DNA from 3 places in the Streptomyces sp. NBC_01017 genome. Region 1 is predicted to be linked to each of the others. Evidence: riboswitches for the same ligand, from Rfam matches in the RefSeq annotation. Region 1 holds a riboswitch; each other region holds the start of a gene.
The links. A riboswitch is a leader RNA that binds a small molecule or an ion and turns the genes downstream of it on or off. The one in region 1 is predicted to bind cobalamin.
Positions count from the first base shown of each region.

Region 1 (7,016 bases):
CGCACTTGCCGAGCGGAGGGGCGGGCGTCCGTCCCCGTCCCGCCCCTCCGCTCCCACCCCTCAGGAGACCCGATGTCCACCACCGCACTGACCCACGATGTCCGCGTCCTCGCCGGTCCGGGCCACCGTCACGACGAGGTCCTCACGCCTGCCGCCCTCGACTTCGTGGGCCGGCTCGCCGCGGAGTTCGGCGAACGCCGCCGGGAACTCATGAAGGAGCGCCGCAGGCTGGCGCTGCGGCTGGCGTCGGGCTCACCGCTCGGCTTCCCCCTGGTCACCTCCGCCGTCCGCGCCGACCCGGCCTGGCGCGTCGCACCGCCCGCACCCGGCCTGACCGACCGCCGCGTCGAGATCACCGGCCCGCCGGACCGCCGGATGGCGATCAACGCGCTCAACTCCGGCGCCGAGGTCTGGATGGCGGACTTCGAGGACGCCACCGCTCCCCTCTGGGACAACGTCATCGGCGGCCAGCTCAACCTGCTCGACGCCGTCGAGCGCCGTATCGACTTCACCACGGCGGAGGGCAAGGAATACCGGCTCGGCGAGAGCGGCCGGCTCGCCACCGTCATGGTCCGCCCGCGTGGCTGGCATCTCGACGAGGAGCACCTGGAGTTGGACGGGCGGCCCGTGCCCGCCGCCCTGGTCGACTTCGGTCTGTACTTCTTCCACTGCGCCCAGCGCCAGATCGACGCCGGGTACGGTCCGTACTTCTACCTGCCGAAGCTGGAGAACCGGTACGAGGCGCGTCTGTGGAACGACGTCTTCGTCCTCGCCCAGGAACTGCTCGGTATCCCCCGCGGCACGATCCGCGCCACGGTCCTCATAGAGACGATCACCGCCGCGTTCGAGATGGAGGAGATCCTCTACGAACTGCGTGAGCACAGCGCGGGACTCAACGCGGGCCGCTGGGACTACCTGTTCAGCCTGATCAAGACCTTCGGTCACCGCACCGACTTCCTCCTTCCCGACCGGGCGAAGGTGACGATGAGCGCCCCCTTCATGCGGGCGTACACCGAACTCCTCGTGCGCACCTGCCACCGTCGCGGCGCGCACGCCATCGGCGGCATGGCCGCCCACGTGCCCGGCAAGGACCCGGACACGAACGAGGCCGCGCTCGCCAAGGTGCGGCTCGACAAGGAGCGCGAGGCCGAGGACGGCTTCGACGGCTCCTGGGTGGCCCACCCCGGGCTGGTCCCCGTCTGCCGCGAGGTCTTCGACGGTGTCCTCGGCGATCGGCCCCACCAACTCGACCGTACCCGCGACGACGTCGAGGTGACCGCGGCCGACCTGCTGTCGGTGCGAAGGATCAGCGGGCCGCCGACCGCGGAGGGCGTCCGCAGCAATATCGCCGTCGCGCTGCGCTACTTCGCCGCCTGGCTGCGCGGGCAGGGCGCCGTCGCCCTGTACGGCCTGATGGAGGACGCGGCCACCGCCGAGATCGCCCGCGTGCAGATCTGGCAGTGGCTCCGGCACCGGGTCATCGACCGGGAGACGGTGCTGCGGCTGCTCGACGACGAGGTCGTCGCGCTCGGCGCCGAATACCCGTGGGCGCCCGTCGACGAGATCCGTGCCCTGTTCGAACGGACGGCGCTGGCAGGCGAGTTGCCGCAGTTCTTCACCCCGGACGCGTACACCCGGCACCTCGTGAAGCGGACGGAGGCCGGCGCGTGAGCGGGGGCATCCGGCGCGTCGGGGTGGTCGGCGGCGGGCTGATGGGGGCCGGGATCGCCGAGGTGTGCGCACGGGCCGGGCTCGACACCGTGGTCTGCGAAGTGGACGCGGTCGCGGCCCGCGCGGCACGGGACCGGGTGGCGGCATCGCTCGACCGCGCGGTGCGCCGCGGCAAGCTGGAGGAGGCCGCGGCGCGGGACGCCCTCGCCCGCATGGTCTTCAGCGGCAGCCTGGACGATCTCGCCGACCGGCAGCTCGTCGTCGAGGCGGTCATCGAGAACCCGGCCGCCAAGACCGAGGTCTTCGCGACGCTCGACAAGATCGTCGAGGACCCGGAGGCGGTGCTGGCGACCAACACCTCTTCACTCCCCGTCATGCGGCTCGGCATGGCGACCGGCCGGGCGGACCGGGTGGTGGGCCTGCACTTCTTCAACCCGGTGCCGGTGCTGCCCCTGGTGGAGGTCGTGACCTCGCTGCACACGTCGGGGACGACCATCGCCGCCGTCGAGGACTTCGCGACCCGCGCGCTCGGCAAGACCGTCATCCGCTCCCAGGACCGGGCAGGCTTCGTCGTCAACGCCCTGCTCATCCCGTATCTGCTGTCCGCGGTCCGGATGGCGGAGTCCGGCTTCGCCACCGCCGCCGACATCGACACGGGCATGGAGCTCGGCTGCGCCCACCCCATGGGCCCGCTGAAGCTCGCGGACCTGATCGGCCTCGACACCGTCGCCTCGATCGCCGAGTCGCTCTACGACGAGTTCAGGGAACCCCTCTACGCGCCTCCCCCGCTGCTCCAGCGGATGGTGGAGGCGGGACTGCTCGGCCGGAAGACCGGCCGCGGGTTCCACATCCACGACCAGGACTGAGGGCCTGGTACGACGCGGGCTGAGGGGCCCGCGTCGCCGCCGGGAGTGAGGGTTCCCGCGGCGCACACGGGGGAAGGGCGGGAGGCGCGGATGCGGCGCGCTTCCCGCCCTGTGGCGTTGCGACCCCAGGGACGCTCGGGGAACTCGGGGAACTGCCGGGCACTCCCGGCACTCGGGTGTCCCATTTCACGATCCGAATGACGGACGCCGTCCTCCCTCCGAGGTGCCACCCCGTAGGCTGGCCGGTGCAGCTGGTTCGCCCCGCCCGCCAGGTGGGATGCGTCGCAAGAGGGAACCCGGTGGGAATCCGGGACTGCCCCGCAGCGGTGAGTGGGAGCGACCGCCGTCATCCGCACTGGGCCCGACGAAAGGGCCTGGGAAGCGACGGCCAGTAGGTGTCCTCCGGTCAGGAGGACGTGCCCGCGAGTCCGAAGACCTGCCAACTGCCCGCGCGCGGACAACTCGTGCGCGGACATCCCGGTGACCTCGAGGGCGGGTCGGCGTACATACCAGGCGGACGACCGTGCCCAGCCGCGCACGCTCTGCCCGTCCGGTTCGTCGCCCCTTCGCGCTCTCGTCCCGTCCCCGGGATCCCAGGGATTCATCTCGCGAAGGAGATCTCCGTGACCACGAAGTCCGCAGCCGCGGCAGCACGGGCCACCGTGTACGGCTACCCCCGCCAGGGCCCGAACCGGGAACTGAAGAAGGCGATCGAGGGCTACTGGAAGGGCCGCGTCACGCCCGACGCCCTGCGCACCACGGCCGCCGAACTGCGCGCCGCCAACTGGCGTCAGCTGGCCGATGCCGGCATCCACGAGGTCCCGACGGGCGACTTCTCGTACTACGACCACGTCCTGGACACCACCGTCATGGTCGGCGCGATCCCCGAGCGTCACCGGGACGCCGTCGAGGCCGACACCGTCGACGGCTACTTCGCCATGGCCCGCGGCACGCAGGACGTGGCGCCGCTGGAGATGACGAAGTGGTTCGACACGAACTACCACTACCTGGTGCCGGAGTTGGGCCCGGACACCGTCTTCACGGCCGACTCGGCCAAGCAGGTCGCCGAGCTGAAGGAGGCCCTGGCGCTGGGTCTGACCGCCCGCCCCGTTCTGGTCGGCCCAGTCACCTACCTGCTGCTCGCCAAGCCCGCGCCCGGGGTCGCCGCGGACTTCGAGCCGCTCACCCTCCTGGACCGCCTGCTGCCGGTGTACGCCGAGGTCCTCGCCGACCTGCGCGCGGCCGGCGCCGAATGGGTGCAGGTGGACGAGCCCGCCCTCGTGCAGGACCGCACCCCGGCCGAGCTGAACGCCGCCGAGCGCGCCTACCGCGATCTGGGTGCCCTCACCGACCGCCCGAAGCTGCTGGTCGCCTCGTACTTCGACCGGCTCGGCGACGCCCTGCCGGTGCTGGCGAAGGCCCCCGTCGACGGGCTGGCGCTGGACTTCACCGAGGCCGCCGCCACCAACCTCGACGCGCTCGCCGCAGTCGGCGGACTGCCCGGCAAGCGCCTGGTCGCCGGCGTGGTCAACGGCCGCAACATCTGGGTCAACGACCTGGAGAAGTCCCTGTCCACCCTGGGCACCCTGCTCGGGCTGGCCGACCGGGTCGACGCGGCCGCCTCCTGCTCCCTGCTCCATGTGCCCCTGGACACGGGCCTGGAGCGGGACATCGAGCCACAGGTCCTGCGCTGGCTGGCCTTCGCGAGGCAGAAGACCGCAGAGATCGTCACCCTCGCCAAGGGCCTCGCCCAGGGCACCGACACCATCGCCGCCGAACTCGCCGCCAACCGGGCCGACCTGACGTCCCGCGCCGGCTCGCCGATCACCCGCGACCCGGCCGTCCGGTCCAGGGCGGCGGCGGTCACGGACGCGGACACCCGCCGCTCACAGCCGTACGGCGAACGGGCCGCCGCGCAGCGCGCCCATCTCCGCCTGCCGCTGCTGCCGACCACCACCATCGGCTCCTTCCCGCAGACCGGCGAACTGCGCAGCGCACGCGCCGACCTGCGCGCCGGGCGAATCGACGCCACGGGGTACGAGGAGCGCATCAAGGCCGAGATCCAGGAGGTCATCTCCTTCCAGGAGAAGACCGGGATCGACGTCCTCGTGCACGGCGAGGCCGAACGCAACGACATGGTCCAGTACTTCGCCGAGCAGCTCACCGGCTACCTCGCCACGCAGCACGGCTGGGTCCAGTCCTACGGCACCCGTTACGTCCGTCCGCCGATCCTGGCCGGCGACATCTCCCGCCCCGAGCCGATGACGGTGCGCTGGACGCGGTACGCCCAGTCCCTCACCTCCCGCCCGGTCAAGGGCATGCTCACCGGCCCGGTCACCATGCTCGCCTGGTCCTTCGTCCGCGACGACCAGCCGCTCGGCGACACCGCCCGGCAGGTCGCCCTCGCCCTGCGCGACGAAGTCAACGACCTGGAGGCGGCCGGGACTTCGGTCATCCAGGTCGACGAACCCGCGCTGCGCGAAACCCTGCCCCTGCGCTCCGCCGACCACCCCGCCTACCTGGCCTGGGCGACGGAGGCGTTCCGGCTCAGCACGGGCGGCGTGCGTCCGGACACCCAGATCCACACCCACATGTGCTACGCCGAGTTCGGCGACATCGTCCAGGCCATCGACGACCTCGACGCCGACGTCATCAGCCTGGAGGCCGCCCGCTCGCACATGCAGGTCGCCCGCGAACTCGCCGCTCACGGCTACCCGCGCGAGGCCGGCCCCGGCGTGTACGACATCCACTCCCCGCGCGTCCCCAGCGCCGAGGAGGCGGCGTCCCTGCTGCGCACCGGGCTCAAGGCCATCCCCGCCGAACGGCTCTGGGTCAACCCCGACTGCGGCCTGAAGACCCGCGGCTGGCCCGAGACGCGCGCCTCGCTGGAGAACCTGGTCGCAGCGGCCCGCACGGTCCGTGAGGAACTCCCCGCGTCCTGAGACCGGGAGCGATCTGCCGGGGAGCGGACGCCCGAGTTCCGCTCCCCGGCAGATCCACGACGGGGTCATCACCGTGGTGACGCGTTGGGGCGCCGGTCGATGCGCATGATCCTTTTTCAGCCGTGTGAGTGATGACTACTCAATGTGACATCAACTTTACTGGTGGTGACGGTGACTCGGGGCTGATCGCGAGGACGGAGCCGCTGGCGGCGCCCCCCTTTGACCTGCCGTCCGACTGCGCGGGGTTCAGGGATGGGGTGTGGGGATGGCGTTCGCGATCGTGGGCCTGGGGTGCCGGCTGCCCGGCGGGATCGTGGATCTGGCCGGGCTGTGGGAGGCGCTGGAGGCCGGGCGTGACCTGGTCGGGGCGGTTCCGGAGGACCGCTTCGAGGCCGCGCGGTTCGTCGACACGGCGATGGCACGGCGCGGGAAGTCGTACACCGCGCGAGGCGCGTTCCTGGCGGACATCGCGGGGTTCGACGCGGACTACTTCGGCATCTCGCCGCGGGAGGCAGCCCACATGGACCCGCAGCACCGGCTGCTGCTGGAGACGGCCGTCGAGGCGCTGGACGACGCGGGCATCGACCCCGGGACATTGGCAGGCTCCGACACCTGCGTGTTCGTCGGCATCTCGGACTTCTCCTACGGCGGGCTGCAGATGCTCAAGTCCCGTCAGATGAACGCCTATTCCATGGCGGGCTATGCCCATTCGATCGCGGCGAACAGGCTGTCGCACTTCTTCGACCTGCGCGGACCGAGCATGGCGATCGACACCGCCTGCTCGTCGTCGCTGGTGGCCGTGGAACGTGCCTGCCGGGAACTCGCGTCGGGCGGCAGCCGTGTGGCGCTGGCGGGCGGGGTCAACGTGCTGCTGAACCCGAGTGCATTCGTCGGGTTCAGTCAGGCTTCGATGCTGTCGAAACGGGGCCGTTGCGCGGTGTTCTCGGCGGACGCCGACGGGTTCGTCAGGGCCGAGGGCGCGGGCGTGCTGGTCCTGAAGCCGCTGGCCGACGCGCTATCGGAAGGGACCCGGATCCACGGGGTCATCGCCGGGTACGGCAGCAACTGCGACGGACGCACCACCGGACTGGCTCTGCCCAGTGCGCGGGCACAGGAGGAACTGCTGCGACGGGTGTACGAGCGGGCGGGGATCACGCCCGACGAGGTGGCGTACGTGGAGGCGCACGGCACGGGTACGCAAGCGGGAGACCGGGCCGAATGCGCGGCGCTCGGCCGGGCGTTGGGGGCCGCACGCACTGTCGGCCCGCTGCCCATCGGGTCGGTGAAGTCCAACCTGGGGCATCTGGAACCCGCGTCCGGCATGGCGGGGCTGCTCAAGGCCCTCGCGGTGCTGCGCCACGGCACGATCCCCGCCTCGCTGCACCTGGAACCGCTCAACCCCGCCATCGACTTCGGCGGGCTGGGGCTGGAGCCGGTCGACCGGGCGCGTCCGCTGCGGCCGGGGAAGGGGCGGCGCTTCGTGGGCGTCAACTCCTTCGGGTTCGGCGGGGCCAACGCCCATGTGGTCGTCGGCCCG
Region 1 is NZ_CP108683.1:1,521,829-1,528,844, forward strand. Features, by position in the region: gene aceB (malate synthase A) at 73-1,671, shown strand; gene OG331_RS07370 (3-hydroxybutyryl-CoA dehydrogenase) at 1,668-2,537, shown strand; cobalamin riboswitch at 2,788-2,982, shown strand; gene metE (5-methyltetrahydropteroyltriglutamate--homocysteine S-methyltransferase) at 3,161-5,479, shown strand; gene OG331_RS07380 (SDR family NAD(P)-dependent oxidoreductase) at 5,745-7,016, shown strand, end outside.

Region 2 (7,016 bases), 6.0 Mb from region 1:
GGCCGTGGGAGCAAATCCCGTACGGATCACGGAACATCGCGATCGCGGAGGCGGAGGCCCATGTGCGGCGACTGGTGAAGCTGGGGCGGGCGGAGGCGGTGGCGGGGAGTGAGCCGGTGACGTACGTGGCGGTGTGAAGCATCACCATGAACGCCATGAACGCCACGAACACCGTGCACGCCATGAACGCCGTGAACGCCATGGATCCCTTGGAGCTGCTGCTCGCCGAGCGAGCCTGCGAGCGCCTCGTCATCGACTTCGTCCACCGCCTCGACCTCGGCGAACCGGCCTCCGTCGCCGAGTTGTTCACCGAGGACGGCACATGGGAGTGGCCGGCGGGTGAGCGGCTCGTCGAGGGGCGGGACGCGCTGGCCGCGTACTTCGGCTCCCGTCCCGCCGACCGGCTCTCGCGGCGCCTGATGTCCAACGTCCTCGTGACGGTGACGTCCCCCGGCACCGCGACGGCGACCTCGTACTTCACGACGTACCGCGTCGACGGCCACGGAGGCGGCCTGGTCCCGCCGGGGCCTCCGGTTCAAGTGGGCCACTACGAGGACACGTTCCGCCGGTCCCCGGCCGGCACCTGGCTGCTGTCCGGCCGAGTCCTCCACCTGGCCTTCGGCGGCCCGACGCCGCGACCGCCTAAGGCATGAACGACCGAACCAACTCCTCGGCCTCACCGAGCACTTCGACCTCCCGCACGGTCATCGTCGGGTGGGCGGCCCGTCGGCGCAGGGCCTCCGTCAGGCCGTCACCGGTGAGGTCGCAGGGGTCGGCGAGGAGGGCGGCGAGCGTGGCGCGGACGGGCTCGGCGAACTGCTCGTCCACCAAGGCCACCTGCGCGAGGATCACCGCGGACATGCCCCAGTCGAGGCCCGGGTCGCCCTCCTCCGCGTTGGCCCAGTCGATGACGTAGGGGCCGTCGGGCGTGAGCATCACGTTCTCCGGGTGGAGGTCCAGGTGGACCACACGGCCGGGGACGGTGTGCAACTGTCGCAGGAGGCGGGCCAGCATCGCCCCGGACTCGCGCGGGTCGATCCGTCCCGCGACGAAGGCCTCCAGCATCGTCGGCCCGTACAGGCGCTGCATGACCAGCTCGGAGCGCGAGGAGTCGGCGAGCCGCACCCGGGGCACCGGGTAGCCGTGGGCGCGCAGACGTTCCATCAGGGCGCCCTCGGCGAGGCCGTCGGCGTAGCCCTCCCGGTCGCGGCGCAGCACCCACGCCTCGTCGATCTCGTACACGTCGGACGCGCGCCCCGAACCGAGCAGCCGTCCCGTCCTCCCCATGATCCCCATGCGGCCGAAGCTACCCCCGCTCACAGCCTCCCCTCAGCCGCTTCCCTACGGGCCGGTAGAGTGGCCGCGTCGTCATCACACCCGTACGGGGGAAAGCCGGTGCAAATCCGGCGCTGACCCGCAACCGTGAACCGGTCGTCGAAGGCCGGTGAGCCGGATCGCCGCGTACGGGACAGTGACCGGCTCACGTGCACCGGCAGCCTGCCGGAGCGCGGCACCGTCGAGGTATACGGAGCCGAGCCGCCGGGGGTTTTCCCTGTGCTGCCCGGTTCCCCTTAGGGAAGGGCACCCGCCGATCATGTACGTCCGCCGCAGCGCAGCGGTCCTGGCCGCCACCGTCGTGATCGGCGCGGCCGCGCCCGCCGTAGCCGCCGACCCGACCCCCTCCACGTCGCCGTCGCAGGCGTTCCCCGCCGAGCTGTACGGCGACTCCGACCCCACGTACGACGGCATCTGGCGCCAGTCCCTCGCGCTGCTCGCGCAGGACACGGTGGACGTGAAGCCGGCGAAGGGGGCGGTGGACTGGCTGGTCGGGCAGCAGTGTGCGAACGGGGCCTTCGCGCCCTACCGCGCGGACACCAGCGCGGACTGCGGCGCCAAGACCATGATCGACACCAACAACACGGCCGCCGCCGTCCAGGCACTGGCCGCGCTCGGCGGGCACGACGCCGTCGCCGACAAGGCGGTGTCCTGGCTGAAGTCGGTCCAGAACAAGGACGGCGGCTGGGGCTACACCCCGGGCGGGGCCACCGACGCGAACTCGACGTCGGTCGTGGTCGGCGCGCTGGCCGCCGCCGGCGAGAAGCCCGCGGAGGTCGTCAAGGGCGGCAAGTCCCCGTACGACGGCCTGCTCGAACTCGCCCTGCCCTGCAAGGGCGCCGACGCGGGTGCCTTCGCGTTCCAGCCGGACAAGAAGGGCGGCCTGGCCGCCAACGCGGACGCGACCGCGGCGGGCGTCGTCGGCACGCTCGGCAAGGGCCTCGTGGTGAGCCCCGGCAAGCAGTCGGACCCGTCCTGTACGGACACCGGCTCCGCGACCCCCGAGCGGGCCGCGGCCAACGGCGCCTCCTACCTCACGCAGGCCCTCGCCAAGGAAGGCCACCTGAAGTCCGCCCTCCCCGGCGCCGAGGACCAGCCCGACTACGGCAACACGGCCGACGCGGTCGTCGCCGTCGCCGCGCAGAGCGGGGCGAGCGCCGCCCGGAAGCCGCTGGCCTGGCTGGAGCAGAACTCCTCGAAGTGGGCCGTGCAGAGCGGCCCGGCCGCCTACGCCCAGCTGATCTTCGCCGCCCACGCGACCGGCGCCGACCCGCGTGACTTCGGCGGCACGGACCTGGTCAAGCAGCTCAACGCGACGGGCCCGGCTCCGCAGTCGGCGCCCAACGGGTCGGTGACGACGTCGGCGACGGCCTCGGACAAGCAGGAGGACGACGACAACGGCTTCGGCGTGTGGTGGTTCGTCGGCGTGTGCCTGGTCGCCGGCATCGGCGTCGGCTTCCTGCTGAGCGGCCGCAACAAGGCCAAGCGATCGTGATCCGCCGCACCCTCACCCTCCTCCTGGCCGCGCTGGTCCTCGTGACCGGCGCGGCCCAGGCCGCCAAGGCGACCGGCTACCGCTACTGGTCCTTCTGGGACCGCGACGGCGACAAGTGGACGTACGCCACCCAGGGCCCCTCCACCGCCCGCCCCTCCGACGGCGACGTCCAGGGCTTCCGCTTCGCGGTGAGCGAGGACTCGAAGGACGCCGCCCGGCCGAGGGGCGCGGCCGTGTTCGCGGTGATCTGCGCGCGGACGCCCGCGCAGGACGGCAAGAAGCGGGTGGCTCTGGTCATCGACTTCGGTACGACGGCCGACGCCCCGTCGGGCGAGACGCCCCCGGCCCGCCGCACCGTGTGCGCCCGCGTCGCCCCGGACGCGACCACCGCAGAGGCCCTGGCCACGGTGGCGAAGCCCCTCCGGTACGGCACGGACGCGCTGTTGTGCGCGATCGGCGGCTACCCGGAGCAGGGGTGCGGGGAGCAGGTGGCCGGCGGCGACAAGTCGACGACGGCGTCCCCGAAGTCGCCCTCCGAGGCGTCGTCCTCCGCGGATTCGTCCTCCGCTGAGAAGAAGGACGCCTCGGACGACGGTCCGTCCCTGGGCCTGGTGGCGGGGATCGCCGTGGTGGCGGTGCTGGGCGCGGCAGCGGTCTGGCAGGCACGGCGGCGGCGAGGCTGATGGCAAGCCGCCCCAGCCGGCCCGCGGGCATTCGTGCCGGGGCGGCGCCCGTCCCGAAGAGCGCCGGCACCGCACCGGCGCCGGCAGGCGGCCCCACCCCCCAGCTGCGTCCCCGCGCACAGCTCCACCCCGGCGCCTGGTGGCTCTGGGCCCTCTCCCTGGGCACCGCGGCCACCCGCACCACCAACCCCCTCCTCCTCACCCTCCTCATCGCCACGTCCGCCTACGTGGTGGCGACGTGCCGCCCGAACACCCCCTGGGCCCGCTCCTATTCGGCCTTCGTCAAGCTCGCCCTCGCCGTCCTCCTCATCCGCCTCTTCTTCGCCGTGGCCCTCGGCTCCCCCATCCCCGGCACGCACGTGGTCGTCACCCTCCCCGAAGTCCCCCTCCCCGGCTGGGCCCAGGGCATCCGCCTGGGCGGCAGGGTCACCGCCGAGGCCGTCGTGTTCGCCCTGTACGACGGCCTGAAGCTGGCCACGCTGCTGATCTGCGTGGGTGCGGCGAACGCCCTCGCCAACCCCACTCGTCTGCTGAAGTCCCTCCCGGGTGCCCTGTACGAGATGGGCGTGGCGGTGGTCGTCGCCCTCACCTTCGCCCCCAACCTGATCGCCGACGTGCAGCGCCTGCGCGCCGCCCGGCGTCTGCGCGGCCGACCCGACCGCGGCCTCCGCGGCCTCCTGCACGTCGGACTCCCGGTCCTGGAGGGCGCGTTGGAGCATTCGGTCGCCCTCGCCGCCGCGATGGACGCCCGCGGATACGGCCGTACCGCACAGGTCCCCGCCGCCGTCCGCCGCACCACCACCGTCCTCACCCTGGGCGGCCTGCTGGGCGTCTGCGCGGGAACGTACGGCCTCCTCACCGCCCAGGGCGCCGCCTACGGCCTGCCCGTCCTCCTCGCCGGCCTGGCCGCCGCGCTGGCCGGCCTGTGGCTCGGGGGCCGTCGTACCCCTCGGACCCGCTACCGCCCCGACCGCTGGGACGTCCGCGCCTGGCTGGTCACCGGTTCCGGCGTCGCGGTGGCCGTACTGCTCACCCTCGCCGCCTCCCGGGACCCCGGGGCGCTGCACCCCGGTGTGGTCCCCCTGGTCGCCCCGACCCTGCCCCTGTGGCCGGCGGCGGCCGTGCTGCTGGGCCTGCTGCCCGCCTTCGTGATCCCCAAGGAGCCGTCGTGATCCGCTTCGAGGATGTATCGGTGACCTACGACGGTGCCGTCGAACCCTCCGTCCAGGGTGTCGACTTCGAGGTGCCGGAGGGCGAGCTCGTCCTCCTGGTCGGGCCGTCGGGCGTGGGCAAGTCCACCGTCCTCGGCGCCGTCAGCGGCCTGGTCCCGCACTTCACCGGCGGCACCCTGCGCGGCCGTGTCACGGTGGCCGGCCGCGACACCCGCACCCACAAGCCGCGCGAACTCGCCGACGTGGTGGGCACGGTGGGGCAGGACCCCCTCTCCCACTTCGTCACGGACACGGTCGAGGACGAACTCGCCTACGGCATGGAGTCGCTGGGCCTGGCCCCCGACGTGATGCGCCGCCGCGTGGAGGAAACCCTGGACCTCCTCGGCCTCACCGACCTCCGGTCCCGCCCCATCGCCACCCTCTCCGGCGGCCAGCAGCAACGCGTCGCGATCGGCTCGGTCCTCACCCCGCACCCCAAGGTCCTCATCCTCGACGAGCCGACGTCGGCCCTCGACCCGGCCGCCGCGGAAGAGGTCCTCGCGGTCCTCCAACGCCTGGTCCACGACCTCGGCACCACGATCCTGATGGCCGAACACCGCCTGGAACGCGTCATTCAGTACGCCGACCAGGTCGTCCTGCTCCCCGCCCCCGGATCGGCACCCGTCCTGGGCACCCCGGCGGAGGTCATGGCCGTATCACCGGTGTACCCCCCGGTCGTGGCCCTGGGCCGCCTGGCGGACTGGTCACCGCTACCGCTGACGGTCCGAGACGCTCGAAGGCAGGCAGCGGACCTACGGCAACGGCTCGAGACACGGGACGACATCGCCGCCCAGGGGCGCGGGGCTGTACTCGATTTGCGGCTACCGCCGCGTGGGCGCGACCAGCCACAACGGACCGGCAGTCGCGACGAATCCGCACCCCCCGCCCCCGTGGGCGCCCGCTGGTTCCGCCGCAAACACACCCCCACCACCCCACCCTCCCCCCACACGGCCGAAGTACAAGCCCTCGCCGTGACCCGCGACCGCATCCAAGCCCTACGCCACGTAGACCTCACCGTCACCCCCGGCGAAACCATCGCCCTCATGGGCCGCAACGGCGCCGGAAAATCCACCCTGCTCAACACCCTGGTCGGCCTCGTGGAACCGTCCGCCGGCAAGGTGCACGTAGGCGGAGCCGTCCCGCACCGCACCCCGCCCCGCGACCTCGTACGCAAGGTGGGCCTCGTCCCCCAGGAACCCCGCGACCTGCTCTATGCCGACACGGTCGCAGCCGAGTGCACGTCAGCCGACGCCGACGCCGGTGCAGCCCCCGGCACCTGCCGCACCCTCGTCTCCGAGCTCCTCCCGGACATCCCGGACGACATCCACCCCCGCGACCTCTCCGAGGGCCAGCGCCTCACCCTCGCCCTGGCCGTCGTACTGACCGCCAAGCCGCCGCTTCTCCTGCTCGACGAGCCGACCCGTGGTCTGGACTACGCGGCGAAGGCCCGTCTGCTCGGCATGCTGCGTGGGCTCGCCGCCGAGGGGCACGCCATCGTCCTGGCCACCCACGACGTGGAGCTGGCCGCCGAACTGGCCCACCGGGTGATCCTGCTCGCCGACGGAGAGGTCATCGCGGACGGCCCGGCGGCGGACGTGGTGGTCGCCTCCCCTTCCTTCGCCCCGCAGGTGGCCAAGATCCTGGCCCCGCAGAAGTGGCTCACGGTCGCCGAGGTACGGGAGGCCCTGGCATGACAGGCCACTCCGCTCACCCCACGCCCCAGGCCCGAGCCGTCCGCCTGGGCCCCCGCTCCATCGCCGCCCTGGCCCTCGTCAGCGCGGTCGGGGTCGCGGCGTTCGGCTGGCCGTTCCTGACCCCACCCACCTCCCAGCTCAGCGCCCACGCCCAGGACGCCCCCTGGCTCTTCTCCGCTCTCCTGGTCCTCCTCGTCGCGGTCGTCGCCGCCACGATCTCCGAGTCGGGGCTCGGGCCGAAGGCGGTCGCGATGCTCGGTGTACTGGCGGCGACGGGGGCGGCACTGCGGCCGATCGGGGCGGGTACCGCCGGTCTGGAGCCGATGTTCTTCCTGATGGTGCTCAGCGGGCGGGTCCTCGGGCCGGGCTTCGGGTTCGTGCTCGGCGGGGTGACGATGTTCGCGTCGGCGCTGCTGACGGGCGGGGTGGGGCCCTGGATGCCGTTCCAGATGCTGGCGATGGGCTGGTTCACGATGGGTGCGGGCCTGCTGCCGGGCCAGGACCGCCTGCGCGGGCGGGCGGAGCTGCTGATGCTGGCCGTCTACGGCTTCCTCGCGGCCTTCGTCTACGGCACGATCATGAACCTCGCCGGTTGGCC
Region 2 is NZ_CP108683.1:7,506,600-7,513,615, reverse strand. Features, by position in the region: gene OG331_RS34515 (MBL fold metallo-hydrolase) at 1-137, shown strand, start outside; gene OG331_RS34510 (nuclear transport factor 2 family protein) at 201-653, shown strand; gene OG331_RS34505 (phosphotransferase) at 643-1,287, opposite strand; cobalamin riboswitch at 1,347-1,477, shown strand; gene OG331_RS34500 (prenyltransferase/squalene oxidase repeat-containing protein) at 1,595-2,830, shown strand; gene OG331_RS34495 (SCO2322 family protein) at 2,827-3,513, shown strand; gene OG331_RS34490 (CbiQ family ECF transporter T component) at 3,513-4,685, shown strand; gene OG331_RS34485 (ABC transporter ATP-binding protein) at 4,682-6,418, shown strand; gene OG331_RS34480 (ECF transporter S component) at 6,415-7,016, shown strand, end outside.
Region 2: another riboswitch for cobalamin. It lies ahead of OG331_RS34500 (prenyltransferase/squalene oxidase repeat-containing protein); the one in region 1 lies ahead of metE (5-methyltetrahydropteroyltriglutamate--homocysteine S-methyltransferase).

Region 3 (7,016 bases), 1.2 Mb from region 1:
CAGGGCGATGACGAAGCTCGGCGCCCGCGACCGGGCCCAACTCGTCGTGTTCGCCTACGAGTCGGGGCTGGTGGCTCCGCGGGGTTCCGACGCGTCGGCGTGCTGAGCCGCCGGGCCCGACGGTCGCCCCGAGGGTGCCACCTCGAACGCCGCGAGGATCCGCTCGGCGGCCAGCGTCGCCGTCAACTCGCCGTTCCTGACCTGCTCTTCCAGTGTCGGCGCGAGCGCACGGACCGCCGGGTCGGCGTGCAGGCGGCCGAGGAGTTCGTCGCGGACCATGGTCCACGTCCAGTCGACCTGCTGGTCACGGCGCTTGGCGGCGAGCCGGCCGGTGGAGTCGAGCAGGGTCCGGTGCTGTTCGAGCCGGTCCCACACGCCGTCCAGGCCGACCGACTCGCGTCCGCTGCAATGCAGGACGGGCGGCGTCCAGGCGGCGTCCTTGCCGTGCATCAGCCTGAGCGCGCCCGCCAGTTCGCGCGCGGCGGCCCGCGCGTCGCGCTCATGGGGGCCGTCCGCCTTGTTCACGGCGAGCACGTCGGCCAGCTCCAGGACACCCTTCTTGATGCCTTGGAGCTGGTCGCCGGTGCGGGCAAGGGTGAGCAGCAGGAAGGAGTCGACCATGTTCGCGACCGCGGTCTCGGACTGGCCCACCCCGACCGTCTCCACCAGCACCACGTCGTAGCCCGCGGCCTCCATCACCACGATCGACTCGCGGGTGGCCTTGGTGACCCCGCCCAGCGTGCCGGCGGTGGGGGAGGGGCGGATGAACGCGGCCGGGTCGACCGACAGCCGCTCCATCCTCGTCTTGTCGCCCAGGATCGAACCGCCCGTACGACTGGACGACGGGTCCACCGCCAGCACCGCGACCCGGTGGCCGAGCGCGGTGAGCATCGTGCCGAACGCGTCGATGAACGTCGACTTCCCGACCCCCGGCACCCCGCTGACGCCGATCCGCCGAGCCCGCCCGCTGTGCGGCAGCAGCTCGGTCAGCAACTGCTGGGCCAGCACCCGGTGCTGGGGGCGGGTGGACTCGACGAGCGTGATGGCGCGTGCGACGATCGCCCGCTTCCCGTCGAGAACACCCTTCACATACGCGTCGAGATCGATCACAGCTCGTGCCCGAGGTCGGCACCCAGCCGCTGCACCAGGTCGTAGGCCGCGTCCGGGATCACCGTCCCGGGCGGAAACACCGCAGCCGCGCCCATCTCCAGCAGCGTCGCGACGTCCTGCGGCGGGATCACCCCGCCGACCACGATCATGATGTCCTCGCGGCCCTCATCGGCCAGCGCCTCCTTGAGCGCCGGGACGAGGGTGAGGTGACCGGCGGCCAGCGACGACACCCCGACGATGTGCACGTCGGCCTCGACGGCCTGGCGGGCCACCTCGGCCGGGGTCTGGAACAGCGGGCCGACGTCGACGTCGAAGCCGAGGTCGGCGAAGGCGGTGGCGATCACCTTCTGGCCCCGGTCGTGGCCGTCCTGGCCCATCTTGGCGACCAGGATGCGCGGGCGGCGGCCCTCGGACTCCTCGAAGTCGGACACGAGGGTGCGGGTGCGGTCCACGGACGGCGACTCCCCGGCTTCGTTGCGGTACACGCCGGTGATGGTACGGATCTGGCTCGCGTGCCGGCCGTACACCTTCTCCAGGGCGTCCGAGATCTCCCCGACGGTGGCCTTCGCGCGGGCCGCGTTCACCGCGAGCTCCAGCAGGTTGCCCTCGCCGCCGGCGGCCCGGGTGAGCGCGTCCAGCGCGTCCTGGCAGGCCGTCTCGTCCCGCTCCGCCCGCAGCCGCCGCAGCTTCTCGATCTGCTGGGCGCGCACGGAGGAGTTGTCGACCTTGAGCACGTCGATCTGCTCGTCGCTGTCGACGCGGTACTTGTTGACGCCGATGACCGGCTGCCGTCCGGAGTCGATCCGGGCCTGGGTGCGGGCCGCGGCCTCCTCGATGCGCAGCTTGGGGATGCCGGCGTCGATCGCCTTGGCCATGCCGCCCGCCTGCTCGACCTCCTGGATGTGCTGCCAGGCACGGCGGGCGAGGTCGTACGTCAGCTTCTCCACATAGGCGCTGCCGCCCCAGGGGTCGATGACCCGGGTCGTGCCCGACTCCTGCTGGATCATCAGCTGGGTGTTGCGCGCGATGCGGGCCGAGAAGTCGGTCGGCAGCGCGAGCGCCTCGTCGAGGGCGTTGGTGTGCAGCGACTGCGTGTGCCCCTGCGTCGCGGCCATCGCCTCGACACACGTGCGCGTGACGTTGTTGAACACGTCCTGCGCGGTCAGCGACCAGCCCGAGGTCTGCGAATGGGTGCGCAGGGACAGCGACTTGGAGTTCTGCGGCTCGAACTGCTTCACCAGCTTCGCCCACAGCAGCCGCGCCGCGCGCAGCTTGGCGACCTCCATGAAGAAGTTCATGCCGATCGCCCAGAAGAACGACAGCCGGGGCGCGAACGCGTCCACGTCCAGGCCGGCCTCACGGCCCGCGCGGATGTACTCCACCCCGTCCGCGAGCGTGTACGCCAGCTCCAGGTCGGCCGTGGCACCGGCCTCCTGGATGTGGTACCCGGAGATGGAGATGGAGTTGTAGCGCGGCATCCGCTGCGAGGTGAAGGCGAAGATGTCGGAGATGATCCGCATCGACGGCTTCGGCGGATAGATGTAGGTGTTGCGGACCATGAACTCCTTGAGGATGTCGTTCTGAATGGTCCCGGCCAGCTTCTCGGGCGGTACGCCCTGTTCCTCCGCCGCCACGATGTACAGCGCAAGCACCGGCAGCACGGCGCCGTTCATCGTCATCGACACGGTCATCCTGTCGAGGGGAATCCCGTCGAACAGCTGTCGCATGTCGTAGATCGAGTCGATGGCGACACCGGCCATGCCGACGTCGCCCGTCACACGCGGGTGGTCGCTGTCGTAGCCCCGGTGCGTGGGCAGGTCGAAGGCGACCGACAGGCCCTTCTGGCCGGCGGCCAGGTTGCGCCGGTAGAACGCGTTGGACTCCTCGGCGGTGGAGAAGCCCGCGTACTGGCGGATCGTCCAGGGCTGGTTGACGTACATCGTCGGGTACGGGCCGCGCAGATACGGCGCCATGCCCGGGAAGGTGCCCAGGAAGTCCAGGCCCTCCAGGTCACGGCCGGTGTACAGCGGCTTGACCGCGATGCCTTCCGGGGTCTCCCACAGGGGCTCGTCCCCGCCCGTGGCCTGCTTGACGGCCGTACGCCACTCGTCGGCGCCGCCCGCGGCGGCCGGGGTCCCCAGCTCGATCCCGGAGAAGTCGGGGATTCCCATCAGGACACTCCCATGCGGTCGAGGGCGGCGGACAGCACGGTGACCGCGTCGCAGCCCGCGAAGACGTAACTGTCGACATCGGTGTACTGCCCGGGGCGGCCCGCGAGGAACACGTGCGTGGCGCCCGCCGACCTGAACTCGGCGGCCACGGCCTCGGCCTGCTCCTCGTAGAGGGCGTCACTGGAGCACAGGCACACCTCCGTGGCGCCGCTCTCCTCGAAGGTGCCCTCGGTGACCGGCTCGACGCCGCCCGCCTGGAAGAGGTTCGAGGCGAAGGTGAGGCGTGCGGTGTGCGCGGCGGCCGGGCCGAGCGCGGCCAGGAAGATCCGCGGCCGGGAGCCCGTGGCGGCCAGGTGGGCGTCGGAGCGGGCGCGCAGGGCCTCGTACGCCTCGTCGCGGCGGACCCGCGGGAGGCCGCCGGACCGGGGCTGCGGCGCGGGCGCACGCTCCACGGGCGGCTCGGTGAGGTTCGGGAACTCGCTGACGCCGGTGATCGGTTCGCGCCGCTTGGCGAGCTTGCCGGTGCGCGCCTGCCACGTCTCGGCCAGGTCCTGGCCCAGCTGCCCGGAGCGCAACGCGGCCGTCTGGCCGCCGGCCTGCTCGATCCGCTGGAAGAACGCCCAGCCCGCCCGGGCCAGTTCGTCGGTGAGGGACTCCACGTACCAGGAGCCGCCCGCCGGGTCGATCACCCGGGCGAGGTGCGACTCCTCGATGAGGATGGTCGAGGTGTTCCGGGCGATGCGCCGCGCGAACGCGTCCGGCAGGCCGAGCGCGTGGTCGAAGGGCAGCACGGTCACGGAGTCGGCGCCGCCCACCCCGGCGGCCAGCGTGGCGACCGTCGTGCGCAGCATGTTCACCCAGGGGTCCCGGCGCGTCATCATCACCGGCGAGGTGACGGCATGCTGCACCTGAGCGCTGGGCGCCCCGCAGACCTCGGTCACCCGCGCCCACAGCCGGCGCGCGGCCCGCAGCTTGGCGATCGTCAGGAACTGGTCGGCGGTGGCCGCGTAACGGAACTCCAGCTGGGCGCACGCCTGTTCGGCCGTCAGCCCCGCCTCGGTGAGCTCGCGCAGATACGCGACACCGGTCGCCAGCGACGAGCCCAGCTCCTGGGCGGCCGAGCCGCCGGCCTCGTGGTACGGCAGCGCGTCCACGGTCAGCGCCCGCAGCCCCGGGTACTCCTCGGCGCACTGCCGAGCCAGCGAGGCGACCGGCGCGAACTGCGAGGACGTGCCCGTACGGGCCTCATGGCCGAGGGGGTCGGCGCCGAGGTTGCCGCGCGCCGCCTCCTTGGCGACGCCCCGCTCCTCGTACTGCCGCAGCAGCTCCCGCGCGGCGGGCTCCACGTCGGCTCCGGCGTCGAGGACGACGGGGGCCAGGTCGAGGTAGACGCCCTCCAGGGCCCGGCCGAGCGACGACACCGGGATGCCGCCCTCGCCGAGGACCAGCCAGAGCGAGGTGACGCCGTTCTCCAGGTCCGCGAGCACCAGGCCGTCCGTGAGCGCCGTGTGCCGCTGCCGCAGGTCCCAGCCGCCGGCCGTGCTGCCCTCGGCGCGACCGCCGCGGACGAACGGGGCGAATCCGGGCAGGCCGGGATCGGGCGCGGCTTCGCGCGAGGTGTAGAGGGGGCGGGTGCGCAGCCCGTCCTCCAACGCAGTGGACAGGGCGTCTTCCGCAGCCGGGCCCGAGACGTCCTTGCCCGACTTGCGCAGCACGCCTTCCACCAGGCGTTGCCATTGCTCATGGGTTGCGTCAGGGAACTCGGCGGCCAGCGAGAGCCCGTCGTCAGGCAGGACCGTCATGCTCGGATGCTAGGTCAGATCATCAAAGGAGCAGCAGAGGGCACGGCTGTGACCTTGCCCTCTTCCAGGTTGTGACCTGGGTCTCCGCACCCTGTCGGGCCGCCGGACACCCGAACGAACGACCCGGCCGCAAGCTGGGCTTGATAGCCTCCGAGAGCCAGTCGAGCCACACCCGAGGCCAGGGAATCCGGTGCGAATCCGGAACTGACGCGCAGCGGTGAGGGGGACCGGCGGGGCACAGACGCACGCCACTGGGAGACCGGGAAGGCGCCCCGTCGGGACGAACCCGAGTCCGAAGACCTGCTGGCACCTCCACGCCCGCGCGCGGAGGACGTCCGTAGGCCAGGCTCCGCGTACGAGCCCCGACAACCGAGGCACGCCTGTGTACCGATCTGCCCTCCGTCCCGCTGCCCTGCTGCTCGCGCCCGCCCTCCTGCTCACCGCGTGCGGCGGCTCGGGAAGCGGCAGCGCCGAGGACACCGGGAAGTCCGCCGCCGCGGGCTACCCCCTCACCCTCGACAACTGCGGCCACAAAGTCACCCTGAAGTCGCCCCCGAAGCGGGCCGTGTCCCTCAACCAGGGCACCACGGAGATCCTGCTCGCCCTCGGCCTCGCCGACCGGGTGGCCGGCACGGCGACCTGGACCGACCCGGTGATGAAGGGCCTGGACAAGGCGAACGCCTCCGTGCCGCGGCTCGCGGACAACGCGCCCTCCTTCGAGAAGGTCCTGGACGCCGAACCCGACTTCGTCACCGCCTCCTTCGTCTCCACCCTCGGCAAGGGCGGCGTCGCCACCCGCGAGCAGTTCGAGAAGCTGGGCGTGCCCACCTACGTCTCGCCCTCCGACTGCTCGGCGGGCAAGGACAACGACAGCGGCGGCGACGGCTCGCGCTCCACCCCGCTCACCCTCGACACCGTGTACGGCGAGATACGCGACCTGGCCCGCGCGTTCGGCGTCGCCGACCGCGGCGAGAAGCTCGTCGCCGAGCTGAAGGAGCGGGTGCGCAAGTCCACCGCCCAGCTGGACGTCTCCGATGTCACCCTCATGTACTGGTTCGCCAACTCCCAGTCGCCCTACCTCGCCGGCTGCTGCGGCGCGCCGGGTGCCATCACCCGCGCCGTCGGCGCGCGGAACGCCTTCTCCGACACCCACGACGAGTGGCCCCAGATCGGCTGGGAGACCGTCGCCGACCGCGACCCCGACGTCCTCGTGATCGGCGACCTCACGCGCAAGCAGCAGACCGCGGAGACCGCCGAGGCCAAGATCCGCTTCCTGGAGACCAACCCCGCCACCCGCAATCTGACCGCCGTGAGGAAGAAGCGGTACGTCCTGCTCAGCGGGCAGGCGATGAACCCGTCCGTCCGCACGGTCGAAGGGATCGAGAAGGTCGCCGCGGGCCTGCGCGACTTCGGGCTCGCCGGGCCCGCAGGATCCGCCAGGTGAGCGTCCGTACGCCGCTGCCGGCCCTCGGCGGCCTGGCGGCGGCGCTGCTCGCGTCGGTCGCCGTCGCCGTGACGATCGGGCCGGCCGACATCTCCACGGCGGACGTGTGGGCGTCCGTGGCCGCCCATCTCGGCCTCGGCGAGGGCACGTTGGCGCCGCTGCGGGACGGCATCGTGTGGAACCTGCGCATGCCGCGCACGCTGCTCGCCGCGGTGTGCGGGGCCGGGCTCGCCGTGTGCGGGGCGGTCATGCAGTCGCTGCTGCGCAATCCGCTGGCCGATCCGTTCGTCCTCGGCGTGTCCTCCGGTGCGTCCACGGGAGCGGTCGCCGTGGTCGTGCTGGGGGTCGGCGGGGGAGTGCTCTCGCTGTCGGCGGGCGCCTTCCTCGGCGCGCTGCTCTCCTTCGCCATGGTGCTGCTGCTCAGCCACGTCCTCGGCGGCAGCACGGACCGGGTCGTGCTGTCCGGGGTCGCGGCCATGCAGCTGTTCT
Region 3 is NZ_CP108683.1:2,731,368-2,738,383, reverse strand. Features, by position in the region: gene OG331_RS12705 (response regulator) at 1-106, shown strand, start outside; gene meaB (methylmalonyl Co-A mutase-associated GTPase MeaB) at 55-1,110, opposite strand; gene scpA (methylmalonyl-CoA mutase) at 1,107-3,281, opposite strand; gene OG331_RS12690 (methylmalonyl-CoA mutase family protein) at 3,281-5,083, opposite strand; cobalamin riboswitch at 5,225-5,406, shown strand; gene OG331_RS12685 (ABC transporter substrate-binding protein) at 5,466-6,527, shown strand; gene OG331_RS12680 (FecCD family ABC transporter permease) at 6,524-7,016, shown strand, end outside.
Region 3: another riboswitch for cobalamin. It lies ahead of OG331_RS12685 (ABC transporter substrate-binding protein); the one in region 1 lies ahead of metE (5-methyltetrahydropteroyltriglutamate--homocysteine S-methyltransferase).